Regions from separate parts of the Rothia sp. CCM 9417 genome, predicted to be linked through region 2. Evidence: riboswitches for the same ligand, from Rfam matches in the RefSeq annotation. Region 2 holds a riboswitch; each other region holds the start of a gene.
What was found. Region 2 has a riboswitch for thiamine pyrophosphate ahead of ACN082_RS05230 (bifunctional hydroxymethylpyrimidine kinase/phosphomethylpyrimidine kinase). Riboswitches for the same ligand answer to the same signal wherever they lie in the genome.

Region 1 (4,169 bases), on a different contig from region 2:
AGCGTATCTTGGGACCCCAAACCTCTAGCCCTTCTAGCCTGCCCCAGGGTATTCCATTCGGCCATCATCAACCCCACCAGCCGCAGGGCTGCCAGGGCACCGAGCACGAACCTGGCCGGTAGCTTGAGACTCTGGGCTAGGGAGTCTGCAATATCGGTCGGGTCGGTGGTTGCTATGAGGAAAATGCCGGGCAGTAGCATAGCTAGCCCGCGAAGCATCAGGGCTATGCCTACCGCCGCTGATCCGGTGCTCACCCAGAGAGGGCCAAAGTGCAGCAGGGTGCTGCCGGTTTTTTCTGCTAGCAGGGAGGTGGACCAGCCCGAGAGCAGGGCGCCAAAGAGCACGGGCCAAAAGCGACCCAAGAGTGCCAGGGGGCTAAGTCCCAGCAATCGCAGGGCCAGTAGCTCTAGACAGAGCACCGTCAAGGAGGTAACCCAGTCCTGAGTTAAAAGTAGCCCCAGGGTCAGGGCGAAGGTCGCCCCCAGTTTGACTCCGGCGTTGATTCTACCGAGGGCGCCTTGCCGCTCAGCGGTGGCGGCAAAGGGATCATAGGCCACGGTTTCCCCCTCCTTCTAGGCTGTAGGTATCCCCGCCCAGGGCGGCAACATAGTCGGCATCGTGAGTGATAGAGATGACTGCCGTACCTGCTTGGATCAGCTCTCGGATGAGGGTGACCAGTTCCTTCCAGGTTCGAGCGTCCTGGCCGAAAGTGGGCTCATCCAGTACCAGGATTTTAGGCTGGGTCGCTAGCGCGGTAGCCACCGAGAGCCTGCGCTTTTCACCACCGGAGAGCGTGAAGGGGTTGGCCTCTTGCAGGTGGGTAAGCCTCAAGCGTTCTAGGAGCTGGTCGGTAGCCTGGGCCAGGGAGGCTTCATCGAGGCTTTGCTTGCGGGCCCGTGCCAGGTGGCGGGGGCCAAACTCCAGTTCAGCTCTAACAGTGGGTGCGATGAACTGTTGCTCTGGGTCTTGGAAGACCAACCCAATTCGATCGGCCAGTTCAGCTGCTGGCCAGCTGGCTATGTCCGACCGATAGCGCTCAGCCAGATCACCGGTCAGGTGGGGGTGGGCAATGACCTGCCCGGCCACCGGGTAGAGCAGGCCGGTCAGGGTCAAAGCCAGGGTTGATTTGCCACAACCGTTGGGGCCTAGCAGGGCTAAGTGACTGCCAGCGTAGAGCTGAAGGTTGATACCCTCAGCAACTACAGGTAGGTCTAGGGTAGGTTTTTGACCCGATGCCAGGGCACGAGCGCGGTGCTTGAGCTGGCGACGGCTGGGGTAGGCGCGAGTAAGGGTCAAGTCACGGGCTTCTAGCACAAGTGGACCCAGCGCAGGGCTGTCCTTTGTGGGTGCCGGTGGGTGCGGCTGGTAGCCTGGCACCCAGACACCAGCATCAATGAGTTCCTGGCCTGCCTGGCTGAGCACGCGTTCAGGTGGACCATCGTGGCTGATACCGCCCTTGGCACCGAGCACTATGATCCGGTCCATGTGCCGAGCCCAGATATCCAGGCGGTGTTCGATAACAACAAGGGTTGAGCCTGTCTCTTGGCAGGCTGCCACCACAGCGTCTCGAACCTCTATGACGCCTGCGGGGTCCAGGTTGGCGGTTGGCTCATCGAGCAGCAGGGCGCCTGGGTTCATGGCTAGGATGCCGGCTAACCCCAGCCGTTGCTTCTGCCCGCCGGAAAGGGCCGATGTTGACCGGCTGTAGTCTAGGTGGCCTAAACCCACGGCCTTGAGGGCGCTTTTGACCCGCTCCCAGATCTGGGTGCGGGGGACGGACAGATTCTCGGGGCCAAAAGCGACGTCATCACCAACCCTGGCTAGGACCACGGAGCTTTCCGGGTCCTGTTGCATGAGCCCGCAGGTCCCGCGTGATTGGGCGGGAGTCAGGCCGTTAACGGACAGCTCCCCCAACTGGGATTGGCCGTCTTCGTCTTCTAGCAGGCCACCTAAGGCCTGGAGCAGGGTGGTTTTACCAGCACCGGAGGGGCCCACCAGGAGCACCTTCTGACCGGGTTCAATCTCGAAGGTCAAGTTAGAGAAAGTGGGCTTGGGCCGCCCCGGGTAGTGCCACCCGAACTCCCGGGCCCGGAAGTGGGCCCCCCGGCCTCTTGACTCTGGGCCGGGGGACGCAAGCTGATGATCTTCTGCGGTCAACGCCCTAGCCCTTTGAGCTGGCTGGTCCGCCCCGGCGGGAAGGCCTGCGAGCGGCCCGCCCTGCTGCCAGGGAATCTAGCGCGCCGGTTGAGACCAGACCGCGCACCAGCAACCAGGAGACCAGACCGGCCAGAACCAGGCCCGAGATCATAGAGCACAGAACATAGATGACTGCTTTTTGACCCACCATCTCACCGGCATAGTAGATGATGATTTCTGAGATCCCCATAGCGGCACCTGAGGCTAAACCGGCCAGCATGGCGGTGGCGAGGTTCCAGACCTTGTAGAAGAAGATCAGGAATATCAGCTCAGCACCCAGGCCCTGAACTAGGCCAGAGATTACTACAGTGAAGTTGTAGTGGGTGCCCAAGAGGGCCTCGATGACTGCCGCCAGAAGCTCAGTGTAAAGGGCTGCACCGGGTTTGCGGATGACCAGGGCACCCAGCAGACCCGCAAGTAGCCAGACACCCCCGGCTAAGGGGGAGTATTCAGGGGCCAGGGCTAGGGTGGTAGTGATGGCGGAGTAGCCAAAATTTGACCAGAGCCAGAAGATCAGGGCGCAAGCTACGGCCAGCACCGATGCTACGACGATATCGTTGACGCGCCAGGTGAGCGCGGATTTCTTGGACATAAAGCCTTCCTTTGGTGAGAACAGCAAAGGGGGCATGCACCGGCGCACCTGGGTACGCCTATTTACTTCGACTCCCTAGCGCCGGTACTAACCGGATCAGGTTGGAGGGTCTGCATGTGCACTCTCAGCGCCAGTCTGGCGCTCCCCTGTCGTTTATGGTTACCCGCCGGTCATAGAGCGGGGTCCCAAGCATGGAACCCTTCCAGTATAGAGCAAGCCGGGATACCCACGAAAAATGAACAGTTATCCAGGCTGCGGGACTTCCCTAGTGTCTTTGTGCATAAGCTACAGCAATCATGAGGTGGCTCATGATCCACCCATCGACGGTAAGGAAGGTGAACTGCCGCGCCCTCCACATTCCACTACAGCGGCTGAATAAAGGCCCCCAGCACAACACTGGTTACTATCCATTCATTCCAGGCATTGTGAAAAAATAAGACCGAAACTGGGAGTTTCTATTTTTATAATCAGACTCGTGTCTATAAAAACTACTCTTTAGATACTCTAGGGCTAGCAATTATTTTGCCTATCACACCAAGGGGTAGTTCCTGGAAGGTACCTCCTATTCTTAGCGACAAGTCTATAAACGGCCTCCATGCAGGAACCCAGCAAGGGAAAATTATAGATTCTTGAGAACAGCGACAGGCCGGTAATTCTATCTAAAAACTTCATAAACCCCCTTGCCCCAGTAAAATACTGATGGTTCTCTATGTAAACAATAGATTTACTAAAATCACATGCATATTCTTGCTCGCTAGATTTTTCAAACACCTGGTAAGGAATAAAATCCACCAGCTTATTTCTGTCTAGTTTAATAAGATAATCAACGGTTTTTGTACAAAAACCACAATTTCCATCAAAGATAAACAATTCTTTCATCCAAAAACCTCCATCTTGTTTATCAGCCTAGGCCATACATCCATAAAATACAGGGCATGGCCCCACCAGGAGCACCGTGAGGATTTCCCCCCCCCCCCCCTTACCCGAACACCTCTACCTAAGCCCCTGATAAGCTCTTCAGTCATCAGGAGCAGACCTCGCTCACTTTGCCCGCCCTATACCCCAACCCTAGCGGGCAACTCACACCCTAACAATAAGTACTGATAGTCTTAGGGCAAGGGGCCATCCGGCCCACCACACCAACAGAAGGGATCCCTCATGAACCCCCTCACAAAAATTGCAGGCTCGGCCGCCTCTCTAGGCGGTATCGCCCTGGCCAACAAGGTACTAGCCGCTAGCTGGGTTCGCATCACCGGCAACGAACCGCCAGAAAACAACCCCAATGAGGAAGAACGCTGGCGCGACATCATCCTCTGGTCACTGATCACCGGCCTGGTAGGCACCCTCATCAAGGTATCCATCACCCGTGCCCAGCACAAGA
Region 2 (4,169 bases):
TGCCGGCTGAACGGGCCAGATTCAGGTAATCAAGCCCAACATCAAGCAGGAACTGGAGGCGCGCGTCGATTTCTTTAAGAACCAGCTCAGCGATCTGTGCTTCTCGGGCATTCAGCTTCAGGGATCGCATAAACTCTAGAGCCTCACGCATGGGCAACTGCGTGACCTCTGCGATGGACTTGCCCCCCACGGTGACCGCCAGGATGGTCGGGTTGAGACGGGCACCCTGGCAGGCGGTACAAGCCACATTGCGCATGTACTGCTCGTAGCGGTCCTTGGACCAGTCAGATTCAGTTTCTTCGTGCTTGCGCTTAATGTAACCGACGACTCCCTCAAACCCTGAGGTGTAGCGGCGCTCCCGCCCGAAGCGGTTCTTGTAGGCTACCGTTACCTGGTAATCCTTGCCCTTGAGGATCGCCTTCCTAGCCTTTGCTGGCAGATCCTTCCAGGGAGTAGCCAGATCAAAATTGAGCTCTTGGCCCAAGCCCGCAAGCAGGCGGAGCCAATACTCAGTGGTTGATTTGCCCTGCGACCAGGGTGCAATTGCTCCCTCAGCCAGTGAGAGCTCCGGGTTGGGGATAAGCAGGTCTTCATCGACTTGGAGCTTGGAGCCGATACCGTCACAGCCCTGACAGGCACCAAAGGGTGAGTTGAAAGAGAAAGCGCGGGGCTCCACCTCAGTCACAGAAAGAGCATGCCCGTTAGGACAGGCCAGGTTCTCACTAAAAGACCGGGTACGGCTTGCTGAGTCTTCATCCTCATCCACAAAATCGATCAGGACTTTCCCATCAGCCAAACCAAGCGCAGTTTCAATGGAATCCGTGAGACGCTGGTGGACGCTCTCCTTGATAGCTATGCGGTCTACAACCACCTCAATAGTGTGTTTGTACTGTTTTTCAAGCTGAGGAGGGTCTTGCAGTTGAATAGTTAGCCCATCCACTCGGGCACGAGCGTAACCGGCGTTGGATAGCTCTTTGAAAAGATCGACGAATTCACCCTTGCGCGCTGAGACAACAGGAGCCAAAACCTGTAGACGGGTCTTCTCGGGGTAGCCCATCAGTACATCCACAATCTGCTGGGGCGACTGCTTGGAGATTTCTTCACCGCAGTCAGGGCAGTGCGGGTGGCCCACGCGTGCCCACAGCAGACGCATGTAGTCGTAGATCTCAGTGATAGTACCCACCGTTGAGCGAGGGTTCTTAGAGGTAGATTTCTGGTCAATAGACACAGCTGGCGAAAGACCCTCAATAAAGTCAACATCCGGTTTATCCACCTGCCCCAGGAACATGCGGGCGTAAGAGGAGAGTGACTCGACGTAGCGACGCTGACCCTCAGCAAAGATGGTGTCAAAAGCCAGAGATGATTTACCTGAACCCGAGAGGCCGGTAAAAACCACCATGGCATCGCGGGGAATATCTAGGTCAACGTTTTTAAGGTTGTTTTCACGGGCACCCTGCACGCGGATGTGCGTGAGGTCGCTGGCCATGGGGCGAGAGGCTAAGCCTGCCATACGATTACCTATCTTCAGGAAAGTCTTTTCGAAGATATATTCTAAACTATGCAGTAAAGTTTTGGGCAGACCGCGCCCAGGGTGCTTGGATGTTAGGCTACCGGCTGAAAGTAGTTAGCTAGCGTGACGGTCTAAAGGTTCTTGTCTGGAATCAGCTCATCTGCACGGTCAAAGACCGCCGTGATACCGGGGTAGTTGAGGTGCCCGGAATGAGCCGCAAAAGAGCCTATGCCTGATGACCTTGGGATCAGCTCCACCTTGCGCAATATTTCAAGCTCCACAACCACTTCACGAGCGAGGGGGCGGGCCCTAGAATCACTAGTATGACAGAAACCGGAACTCTCCATGCCTCTACCCCACTGATAACCATCCGTAGCATAGCTGTCTCTGAGATGAGCAACAAGGTCTACCTGCTCACCCATAAGCAAAGCGGGGCCCAGATTCTCATTGATGCCGCAGATGATTTTCCCGCCATCCAAAAGTTCACTGAGGCCGCACTCGCCACTGACTCCCCCGCCCAAGTCGGTCAGCCCGGCTCCGGAGTCCTTGCACTAATTACCACACATTCCCACTGGGACCATATCCGGGCTTTGCCTGATGCAGTTGCCGGGTGGTCACCCGCCACCTACTGCGGTTCGGCCGATGCCGATGCTATTGCGGAACAGGAAGGTACACGTATTGAGCATCTGCTCAACGGCGGGGAAAACCTCAATCTAGCAGGTATTGAGCTTGAAGTCATCAGCCTGCGCGGGCATACTCCCGGGTCGATTGCTCTTGCCTATCGGGACCCCAGCGAAGAGCACCCCGTCCTCCTATTCACCGGTGACTCCCTCTTCCCCGGTGGGGTAGGCAAGACCCGGGCTCCGGAAGATTTCGCCCAGCTCTTGGCCGATGTTTCAGCGCGTATCTTCTCCCAATATGACGATGCCACGGTCGTTCTACCCGGCCACGGGGACACCACCACACTGGGTGCTGAGCGGCCTCATCTGCCCGAATGGAAAGAAAGAGGCTGGTAAGCGCAGGGCTAGCTGAAATCTTAAAACAACTGAACACCAGAGCCCTAAATTTTTATTGTGTTCGGCTTCACCAGCTGTTAGCATAAAACCGACATTTGGTTTGGGGTGCCGCTGGCAGCAGAAGCGGCTGAGATTAGACCCACAGAACCTGCTCTAGTTAGAACTAGCGAAGGGAAACCCATGCGCCGCCCTCTGCCTGCGCCTCTTGCTCATAGCACTTCCGCTCTCGAAACGTCAGTACCCAACGTGCTATCTATCGCGGGGACGGACCCCAGCGGAGGGGCCGGCGCGCAGGCTGACCTCAAATCAATTGCGGCAGCAGGCGGTTACGGCATGAACGCGGTCACGGCCCTTGTCGCCCAAAACACTCAGGGCGTCCGCGCTGTCGAGGTTCCGCCCGCTGACTTTCTGCGAGCGCAACTCGATGCCGTCAGCGAGGACGTTCGCATTGATGCAGTCAAAATTGGCATGCTAGGCTCTGCTGACATCATCGACACTGTAGCCGCATGGCTCGATAGCAACCCACAGCAGCTTGTTGTGCTTGACCCTGTCATGGTCGCAACCAGTGGGGACCGCCTGCTGGAAACCGAGGCGGAGGATGCCCTACGCCGATTCCTAAAGTACGCCACGGTTATCACCCCCAATATCCCAGAGCTAGCCATTCTGGCCGAAGACTCAGAGCCAGATACCTGGGACTCTGCCTGTGCTCTCGCCCAGGTAGTCGCCGAACGCTACCAGGTCGCAGTTATCGTTAAGAGTGGGCACCTACCGGGTGACCAAGCGGGCAACGCAGTGGTCACTACCCAAGGAACCACAGCCGTCTTCAGACAAAAGAAAATAGATACCTCCAATACCCACGGCACCGGGTGCAGCCTTTCTGCTGCGCTCGCTACACGACTGGCAACAGGAGCAAGCCTTGAAGCAGCCCTGGAATGGACTTCAACCTGGCTTCATGGAGCAATCTCAACCAGTCACCACCTCAGCGTGGGGCAAGGGTACGGACCGATCAACCACTTCTGGCGGCTCTGGGAACAATCACGGGTAGCGGATGCGACGCCGGTAAAACTCGGAGACTTCGAAGCGACCACTAGGCCGCCTCAGATATCAGCGGCGGGCCCGCAGACCAAACGGCTCTGGGAACTCACCGGCCAGATTTGGGACTCAATCTGTGAACTCCCCTTTATCCAGCAGCTTGCATCCGGCACGCTGGCCACTGCAGACTTCACCTTCTACCAGGACCAGGACGCACTCTATCTTTCGAGCTACTCCCGGGCACTTGCTACCCTAAGTGCTAAGGCTCCCTCATCTGCTGAACAGGTCTTCTGGGCGCGAGGGGCGGCGGAGTGCATTGAGGTCGAATCCAGTCTTCACGCTGACTGGCTGGGGCCAGACTATATCAGTGCAGGCCCCTCCCCTATCACCAGGGCCTATACAGACTTCTTGACCTCATCCGCTTCTCTCAACGATTACGCAATCGGGGTGGCGGCGGTTCTTCCCTGCTACTGGCTCTACGCAGAAATAGGTGAAATTCTTGCTCAGGTCAATACTCCCGGTCACCCCTACTCGGCCTGGTTGAGCATGTACGGTTCACCAGAGTTCCGCCAGGCAACTGAGCAGGCTATTGCCTATGCAGAGCAGGTCCT
Region 3 (4,169 bases), 190 kb from region 2:
GGTCGCGCAGGCTCCAGCCTTGTCTTGGGTGGCTGTTGAGGTAGCGGGGTGCGGACCAGAAGACGGTGGCTTGGGCTGTGTATTGGGAGAGGGTGCCCCAGATGAGGGGTTTGCCGAGTATTTCGCAGGTGTCAGCTACCAGGTAGCGGGTGGCGAAGTTGTCTGAGCCGTCGATGATGAGGTCGTAGGAGGCGAGCAGGTTTTCGATGTTGTGGGGTGTGAGGTAGAAGGGGTGGGCTGTGGCCTTGATGGAGGGGTTGAGGGCTTGGACTTGTTCGACGGCGGATATGGCTTTGTTTTTTCCGGCGTTTTGCCAGCGGTGGATGATTTGGCGTTGGAGGTTGGATTCTTCGATGGTGTCTCCGTCGATGATGTCCAGGTGGCCTATTCCTGCGGCGGCGAGGTAGAGGGCCAGCGGTGAGCCGAGCCCTCCTGCTCCGATGATCAGGACGCGGGCGGCGGCGAGGCGGCCTTGGCCGGTTTCTCCGATGCCGGGCAGGCTGGTGTGCCGTGCACCGATGCGGGCTTGGATTTCGCTCAGGTGCGGGAGGGGTTCAACCAGCGGTGCTAGGGGTGGTAGTTCTTGACTCATGCTTTGCCTTTAGCTCTGGTGGGTGAGGTCCTGGGCGGTGGGGATGCCCTGTAAGATGCGCCCTTGCATGGGTGATGAGGCTTGGGCGTGGTGTCGTTTGGGGATGCGGCCGGCCTGCCGGGCCAGGTAGCCGGCTTGGACGGCGTGGCGCATGGCCTGTGCCATGGCGACTGGGTCTTGGGCGCGGGTGACTGCTGAGGCCAGCAGGACGGCGCTGCATCCGAGTTCCATGGCGAGCGCGGCTTCTGAGGCTGTGCCGATTCCGGCATCGAGGATGACGGGTAGCTCGGTCTGCTCTGCGATCATTTGGATGTTGTGGGGGTTGAGGATTCCTAGGCCGGTGCCGATGGGTGCGCCTAGGGGCATGATGGCGCTTGCGCCGGCGCGTTCGAGTTGGCGTGCCACGATGGGGTCATCGTTGGTGTAGGCGAAGACGGTGAAGCCGCGTGAGGCGAGCTGTTCGGTGGCCTCGAGTAGTTCGAGGGTGTCAGGGAGCAGGGTGGTTTCGTCGGCTATGACTTCGAGTTTGACCCAGTGGGTTTCGAGTGCTTCTCTGCCGAGTTCTGCGGTGAGGGTGGCGTCTCTGGCGGTGTAGCAGCCGGCTGTGTTGGGCAGGATTTTGATGCCCTTGCGTTGGATGATGGAGAAGAGTGATTCGCTGGTGGTGGGTGTGTAGCGGCGTAGGGCTACGGTGGTGAGTTCGGTGCCCGATGCGGTGAGGGCTTCTTCTAGGTTGGTCAGGGAGGTGATTCCGCCTGTTCCCATGATGAGCCGGGAGTTGAGTCTTACTCCGTCGATAATGAGCTGGTCCTTGATGCCGGTCATGGTACTAGCCTCCTTGGACTGCGGTGATGACTTCGAGTGTGTCGCCCTCGGCTAGCGGTGTGTCTTGCCAGGTGCTTCGGGGTATGACGGTTTGGTTGCGGGCTATAGCGATTCCTCGGCGGGCGTCTTCTTGGGCTAGTGAGCTGCCGTGGAGGTGTTCGACGGCGGTGAGCACGGTTGCTGTTTCGGGGAGGGTGGTGGGTTGGCCGTTGAGCAGGATGTTCACGGGTGTGCCTTTCGGTTTGAGGGCAGGGGCGGGTTTAGCAGAGTGTCAGGGTTAGAGAGTATCGGGTTGAGCGAACCTGTAGGGGTTGCAGGTAGCTAGGTCTGCCAAGTCTTGTTCTGTGGTCTGGCCGGTGAGCTGGCGGGTGATGAGCTGGGCAGCCCAGGGGGCCAGGAGGATTCCGTGGCGGAAGAAGCCGGTGGCTAGCAGAGCGCCGGTGATTGGCTGGCCCCGGTGGGTGAGCTGGCCGATGAGGGGGATGTCATCGGGGGTTCCCGGTCGGGCGCGCGCTGTGGCCTCGTGTATTTCGAGTTCGGTCAGGGCGGGCACGAGTTCGTGGGCGTCGCGCAGGAGCTGGTAGATTCCGCCTGCGCTCAGTCCGGTTTGCTGGTCTTCTCGCATGGTGGCTCCTAGGACCAGGGTGTTGTCCTTGCGCGGAACCAGGTAGACGGGGTTGCCCCGGACAACCCCTCGGATGGTCCGGGTGAGGAAGGGCCGTTGGTGGGGCGGGACCGTTAGGCGCAGAATATCGCCGTGGACGGGCCTCAGCGGCAGACTTTCTAGCGAGTCCGGGCCGTGCAGTTGGGTTGCGGCAAGCCCGTTGGCAACTACCACTTGGGTGCTGGCCATGCTCCCTTGGTTCCCATCGGCATCAACCCAGCTCACACCGGTAACCGTACCGTCTTCTAGGGTGATGCCCTGCGCACTTGCACGAATAACCCTTCCCGCAAGCTCTTGGTCAAGGGCACGCATCAGGCGGCGTGGGTCTATCTGGTGGTCTTGGGCTATGGAAACGGCTCCGGCTAGCGAGGGGCTGAGGACAGGTTCATGGCGGCGAGCAGCTCGGGCTCCGATGGGCTCTGGTGTGAGCCCCAGTTCTTGCTGGTAGGTGGCAAGTTCAGTCAGGTGCTGGGCATCGGCCCGATCAAAGGCCAGCACAAGGGTTTCGGTGGGCCTCCACCCGACGCTCTGGCCGCTAGTGGCCTCTAACCTTGCGACAAATTCGGGGTAGAGCTGGGCGGAGGTACGCATCAGCGGGAGCAGGGCCTCTTGGCGGTACTGCACTTCTGAGATAGAGGCCAACATTCCGGCGGCGGCAAAGGAGGCACCGCTACCCGGGTGCGGGTCTAACACAATGGGTTGCCGTCCGGCCTGGAGCAAATGCCAGGCTGTACTGAGCCCGATGACTCCCCCACCGATAAGGACGATGTCGGCCTGCTCGGGTGGTGTCGCTTCAGGGTCTTGCCCCGAAGAACCTATCCTTGGTTCCTTCTGGCAGTTGAGCAGGGTACTGGACATGGTGAACAGATCCTTCCGGCGGCATGACCCGCATCAAGTTGACGGTCGGCTTTCGCCCTCTCAGCGCGCTTTGGGCACAGGTGCCGCACGCTCCCGTATGTTCTGCCCCTAGTATAGGAAGTAACAGTGTCTGAAAAAAATAGATACGTGACTCGGGAGGTAAAAATGCCCCAAAAGAATTTTGTTAACGTCACAGAGCCGTCATATACGCGCGCTCAAGGCCTTGAATTACTGGCCGCGGCTCAGCTCTATCTGTGCACTGATGCGCGAACCGAGCAGGGGGACCTCACAGAATTTTTGACCAAGGCTTTTGACGGGGGCGTGGATATTATCCAGCTGCGCGATAAGACCCTGCCGGTCAATGAAGAACTTGAAGCACTCGCGCTACTAAAAGAGATTGCCCACCGGGCGGGCAAGCTTTTTGCAGTCAATGACCGGGCCGATATTGCCGCACTGGTAGGGGCAGATATTTTCCATATGGGCCAGACCGATCTGACACCCAATCAGGCCCGTAGTTTGCTAGGCCCCGATGTGCTCTTGGGCCTATCAACGCACACACCGGCCCAGGGTCTAGCAGCTTTGAGTCACCCCGAGGTTGACTACTTCGCCTGCGGCCCGGTCTGGGAAACTCCCACCAAGCCCGGCCGTCCGGCCGCTGGCCTAGACTACATCAGCTACATCGCCGCCCAGCAACCGCGCAAACCCTGGTTTGCTATTGGCTCTATCAACCAGGAAAGCCTGCCCCAGGTGGTACAGGCAGGAGCCAGCCGGATCGTCGTGGTTCGCGCCCTCACCCAGAGTTTCGATGTTTCCAAGGCTGCTCACCAGCTCCGCCAGGGCCTGCCTCCACTACTCGGGGCATAAGATAACCTGGTAACTCAGCCAGCAGGCAAGGGAAAAGGGGCTTTTCGGTGTACGGTCTTCTCGATGATGTTCTTATGGGGCACGATTTTGTGTGGCGAGATATCACCTGGCGGGAGCGCGCCCCGGTTCTGACAGTTGAACCTCTCCAAGCCGGTAAGCCAGCGGGGCAGGTTCATACCCTACCTATCACTCCGGGAGCCTTCCTAGGGGTTCGGGTTCTACAGCCCGGGGAAGAATCTGCGGGAACCTACTGCACCGGTTATGCCCAAGCCAAGACCGAAGGGCCTGGTTTTACTCACCTGCCCTGCCCCAGCTCCGCCCTGGTGCCAAAAGGTAAGCAGTGCCCCACTTGCCTGGCCCGCGACG

Region 1: linked by a shared signal. The riboswitch ahead of ACN082_RS06135 (ECF transporter S component) and the one ahead of ACN082_RS05230 (bifunctional hydroxymethylpyrimidine kinase/phosphomethylpyrimidine kinase) in region 2 are both predicted to bind thiamine pyrophosphate.
Region 3: linked by a shared signal. The riboswitch ahead of thiO (glycine oxidase ThiO) and the one ahead of ACN082_RS05230 (bifunctional hydroxymethylpyrimidine kinase/phosphomethylpyrimidine kinase) in region 2 are both predicted to bind thiamine pyrophosphate.

Annotation. Positions count from the first base shown of each region.
Region 1 is NZ_JBLXXT010000003.1:189,542-193,710, forward strand. Features, by position in the region: gene ACN082_RS06125 (energy-coupling factor transporter transmembrane component T family protein) at 1-557, opposite strand, end outside; gene ACN082_RS06130 (ABC transporter ATP-binding protein) at 547-2,157, opposite strand; gene ACN082_RS06135 (ECF transporter S component) at 2,162-2,788, opposite strand; TPP riboswitch at 2,844-2,946, opposite strand; gene ACN082_RS06140 (thiol-disulfide oxidoreductase DCC family protein) at 3,299-3,667, opposite strand; gene ACN082_RS06145 (DUF4235 domain-containing protein) at 3,947-4,169, shown strand, end outside.
Region 2 is NZ_JBLXXT010000002.1:383,033-387,201, forward strand. Features, by position in the region: gene uvrA (excinuclease ABC subunit UvrA) at 1-1,510, opposite strand, end outside; gene ACN082_RS05220 (hypothetical protein) at 1,642-1,791, opposite strand; gene ACN082_RS05225 (MBL fold metallo-hydrolase) at 1,834-2,526, shown strand; TPP riboswitch at 2,618-2,718, shown strand; gene ACN082_RS05230 (bifunctional hydroxymethylpyrimidine kinase/phosphomethylpyrimidine kinase) at 2,707-4,169, shown strand, end outside.
Region 3 is NZ_JBLXXT010000002.1:192,570-196,738, reverse strand. Features, by position in the region: gene ACN082_RS04385 (ThiF family adenylyltransferase) at 1-592, opposite strand, end outside; gene ACN082_RS04380 (thiazole synthase) at 602-1,417, opposite strand; gene thiS (sulfur carrier protein ThiS) at 1,422-1,643, opposite strand; gene thiO (glycine oxidase ThiO) at 1,695-2,939, opposite strand; TPP riboswitch at 2,932-3,046, opposite strand; gene thiE (thiamine phosphate synthase) at 3,105-3,803, shown strand; gene ACN082_RS04360 (hypothetical protein) at 3,851-4,169, shown strand, end outside.